Regions from separate parts of the Nocardioides marinisabuli genome, predicted to be linked through region 1. Evidence: riboswitches for the same ligand, from Rfam matches in the RefSeq annotation. Region 1 holds a riboswitch; the other holds the start of a gene.
What was found. Region 1 has a riboswitch for thiamine pyrophosphate ahead of H0S66_RS09805 (thiamine ABC transporter substrate-binding protein). Riboswitches for the same ligand answer to the same signal wherever they lie in the genome.
Positions count from the first base shown of each region.

Region 1 (2,181 bases):
CACGGCCCCGTCTCACCCTCGACCCACGCCCGGGTCGACGAGCTGCTCGCCTTCCACGAGGACCGGCTCGACCAGAGCCTCGCCGCGCTGTCGGCCGGCCCGCTCACCGGCCACGACGTCGCCGGGCGCCTCGGCTGGACCCGCCACGAGAAGGCCTACGACAGCCTCGACGTCTTCAGCCAGGGCATGGCCGCCATGGAGACCAAGGCCCACCTCGAGCTGCTCCACGCCCGCGGCCAGGTCACCCGCGAGGAGACCGACGGCGGGGTCGTCTTCACCGCCACGCCCTGACCGGGCCGTTTGCATGAGTCCCCGGTCAGCCGGGGGTTCCTGCACTTGTCAGGTGTTGCAACCCCTGACAAGTGCATGAGTCACCGGTCGACCGGGGACTCATGCACCCGGCGCATCGGCACGTGCGGGATGCCGTCCTCGAGGAACTCCTCGCCGTCGGGGGTGAAGCCGAAGGTGGCGTACCAGCCGGCCAGGGGCGACTGGGCGTCCAGGACGACGTCGCGGTCGGGGCAGACCTCCAGGGCGGTGTGCACCAGCTGGTCGGCGAGACCGCGCCCGCGCACGCTGGGGGCCAGGACGACGCGCCCGACCCGCCAGGTGGTCGCGTCGTCGAGCACCCGGGCGTACCCGACCAGCACACCGTCCTCGGTCAGCAGCACGTGGCGGGTGCCGGGCTCGGGGTCGCGGCCGTCGAGGTCGGGGTAGGGGCACTGCTGCTCGACGACGAAGACCAGCTGGCGCAGCCGCCACACGTCGTACGCCGCCGCGGGGTCGAGGGCGGCGAAGGGCTGGGCGGTGATGGCGAGGGTCACCGGACCATCCCACCACGTCGCCGGATACCCTCGAGGGCGACAGACAGGGGAGCACCCGCCCGGCCGAGCCGGGGTGGTGCTGAGAGTGCGGACCCGCCGCAGACCCTCCGAACCTGCTCCGGTTAAGACCGGCGAAGGGAGTCCAGGTGCGACGCATGCGTACGCCCATCCACCCCACGAGGACAGCCGCCGCGGCGCTGCTGGCCCTGACCGTCAGCGGCTGCTCGCTGGTCGGCACCGGCGACGACGAGTCGGCCACCGCCCCGGGCGGGGCCGCCGGCACCGACGGCGAGGCCGGCGGCACGGTCGTGCTCGTCACCCACGACAGCTTCTTCCTGCCCGAGAAGCTGGTGAAGCGCTTCGAGCGCGAGAGCGGCTACGACCTCGAGCAGCGCGCCGGCGGCGACGCCGGGGCGCTGACCAGCCAGCTGGTGCTCAACACCGACAGCCCGATCGGCGACGTCGCCTTCGGCGTCGACAACACCTTCGGCTCGCGGGCGCTCGAGGCCGACGTCTTCGCCCCCGCCGAGATCGACGCCCCCGCCGGCGTCGAGGAGAACGCGCTGCCCGGCGACGACGAGGGCACGCTGGTCGCCGTCGACACCGGCAACGTGTGCGTCAACGTCGACACCACCTGGTTCGCCGAGCGCGACCTCGACGCGCCCGAGACCCTCGACGACCTGGTCGACCCCGCCTACGAGGGCCTCTTCGTGACCCCCGGCGCGACCACCAGCTCGCCCGGCTTCGCGTTCCTGCTGACCACCATCGCGGCGTACGGCGACGACTGGCAGGAGTGGTGGGAGGAGCTGCTCGACAACGACGCGAAGGTCGTCAACGGCTGGGAGGACGCCTACCAGGTCGACTTCACCCAGGGCGGCGGCAAGGGCGACCGGCCGATCGTGACGTCCTACGACTCCTCACCGGCCTTCACCGTCGACGGCGAGGGCGGCACGACCACCCGCGCCCTGCTCGACACCTGCTACGAGCAGGTCGAGTACGCCGGCGTGCTGCGCGGCGCCGACAACCCCGAGGGGGCGCAGGCGGTGCTCGAGTGGCTGGTCTCCCCGGAGGTGCAGGAGGCGCTGCCCTCCTCGATGTACGTCTACCCGGTCGTCGAGGGCACCGAGCTGCCCGAGGAGTGGGCCGACCTGACCGAGCGGCCCGAGGACCCGTGGGCCGTGGAGCCCGCCGAGATCGACGAGAACCGCGACGCGTGGCTGCGCGAGTGGGGCGACCTGGTCAGCAGCTGATGACCGCCCCCCGCCGCGTGCTCGGCCTGGTCGCGCTGGCCGGGCTGCCGCTGGCGGTGCTCGGGGTCTTCTTCGTGCTGCCCGTGGCGGGCATGCTCGAGCGCGGG
Region 1 is NZ_CP059163.1:2,054,353-2,056,533, forward strand. Features, by position in the region: gene H0S66_RS09795 (MBL fold metallo-hydrolase) at 1-291, shown strand, start outside; gene H0S66_RS09800 (GNAT family N-acetyltransferase) at 372-824, opposite strand; TPP riboswitch at 860-981, shown strand; gene H0S66_RS09805 (thiamine ABC transporter substrate-binding protein) at 980-2,074, shown strand; gene H0S66_RS09810 (ABC transporter permease) at 2,074-2,181, shown strand, end outside.

Region 2 (2,181 bases), 430 kb from region 1:
GCGGACGGGCGTATCCCGTGGACCCGGTTCGAGGCGCTGGTGGTCGGGAAGGTCGCGGCTGCGGCACCGGAGCTGGCGCGGGAGAAGGAGGAACGGGCCCGGCGGGCGACGTTCGCGAAGAGGATCGGCACACCCGAGCACGGGATGGCCTCGTTCCTGATCCGCGCCCCCATTCCCGTGATCGAGCAGCTCGACACCGCCATCGGCGCCGTCGCGGAGCGGCTGCGCGAGCAGTTCCCCGATGATCCGCACGCGGCCGAGGTCCTGCGCCAGCCGGTGGGTGAGGAGCAGCCCGACGCCGCTCCCACCGCGGTCAACAACGACGAGCGGCGGGTGCTGGCGGTGCTGATGCTTGCCAACCCCGACACCCGCCCAGACGACCTGGACCTGACCGGTCTGGCACCCAGAGCAGAGATCGTGGTCCACCTCGACGGCCGCTCCATCGCTGATGCCGGCGAACCTCTGCCGCCGATCGGCCGCGTGGAGGGCCACGGCCCGGTGACCCGCGAGTGGGTCCGCGACGTCCTCGGACCCCACGCGAAGTTCACGATCCGCCCGGTGCTGGACCCGTTGGGACAGGTGCCGGTCGACGCCTACGAGATCCCGGCCCGACATAGGCGGGCCGTGCGGGTGATCTCGCCGGCCGACGTGTTCCCCTTCTCCTCCTGCACCAGCGACAGCATGCAGGTCGACCACACCGACCCCTGGGCACCCGGGGACGCCGGGGGTACGAGCGAGGTCGGGAACTACGGGCCGATGACCACCCTCCACCACCGCGTCAAGACCCACGGGCACATGCGGGTCAAGCAGCCCTACCCCGGCGTGTTCGTGTGGCTCGACCCCTACGGCGCGCTCTACCTCGTCGACCACACCGGCACCCGCCGCATCGACCACGCCGCCTGAGCCCTCGCGGTGTGGGGGAGAGGGCCTTGACGTCGGTCCCCACCCCCGCGCTAGGTTCGTCCTCGTCCACCACGGGAGCTCGCGGCAGCGGGCTGAGAGGGAGCTGAGCCGCTCCGACCGTCGAACCTGATCCGGGTAAAGCCGGCGAAGGAAGCGAGGAGCGATGGTGCTGCCACGTCTGTTCTGCCTGGTCGGTCCGACCGACGACCTGTCCGTCCTGCCCGACCTGGCCCGGCTGGGGGTGCGCGGCTTCCAGGTGCGCGCCAAGCACTGGTCGACCCGGGTCGACGACCGCATGGCGCTGCGCCTGGCCCGTGACGTGGTCGCGGCGGTCCGCCCGCACGGGGCCACCGTCGTCGTCGACGACCGTCTCGACGTCGCGCTGGCGGCGGGCGCCGACGGGGTGCACCTGGGTGCGCTCGACCTGCCGGTCGCCGACGCGCGCCGCCTGGCACCGGGCCTGCTCGTCGGCGCGACCTGCCGCGACGCCGACGACGTACGCCGCGCGACCCAGGACGGCGCCGACTACGCGGGCTTCGGCCCGGTCTTCGACACCCTGAGCAAGCCTGGTCTGCCGGCGCCGCTGGGGCTCGACGCGATCAGCGCGGCCACCGGCGACCTGCCGCTCCTGGCCATCGGCGGGATGGACGCGCCTCGCGCCCGTGAGGCGCGGTCGGCGGGCGCCCACGGCGTCGCCGTCATCGGCGCCCTCTGGCGACAACCCGACCCACTGCTGGCCGCCCGGGAGCTGCTCGACGCCGTCGCGTGAGCGCCCCCGGCACCACCCGGGTCGAGGTGCTCGGGGCCGGGATCGTGGGCCTGTCGCTCGCCGAGGAGCTGCTGCGCCGCGGCCACGACGTGCGGGTGATCGACCCGGCACCGGCGCGGGGCGCCTCGTGGGCGGCCGCGGGCATGCTCACCCCGGCCGCCGAGGTCTGGCACGACGAGCCCGCGCTCCTCGACCTGGGGCGCCGCAGCCTCGCCCTGTGGCCGGCGTACGCCGAGCGGCTGGGCGTCGCGCTGCGTCTCGAGGGCACGCTGCTGGTCGGCCGCGACGCCGCCGACCTGCAGGAGGTCGAGCGCCAGGCCGCGCTGGTGCGCCGGCTCGGTGGACGCGTGGAGGAGCTCGACCCCCGCGGGCTGCGCGGCCTCGAGCCGACCCTCTCGGGCCGGGTGCTGGGCGGCGTGCTGCTGCCCGACGACCCGAGCATCGACCCGCGCCGGGTCCTGGCGGCGCTGCTCGAGCGCGTGCCCGTGCAGCCCGTGCCGACCCCCGGC
Region 2 is NZ_CP059163.1:2,486,753-2,488,933, forward strand. Features, by position in the region: gene H0S66_RS11880 (DUF222 domain-containing protein) at 1-903, shown strand, start outside; TPP riboswitch at 965-1,074, shown strand; gene H0S66_RS11885 (thiamine phosphate synthase) at 1,070-1,672, shown strand; gene H0S66_RS11890 (FAD-dependent oxidoreductase) at 1,669-2,181, shown strand, end outside.
Region 2: linked by a shared signal. The riboswitch ahead of H0S66_RS11885 (thiamine phosphate synthase) and the one ahead of H0S66_RS09805 (thiamine ABC transporter substrate-binding protein) in region 1 are both predicted to bind thiamine pyrophosphate.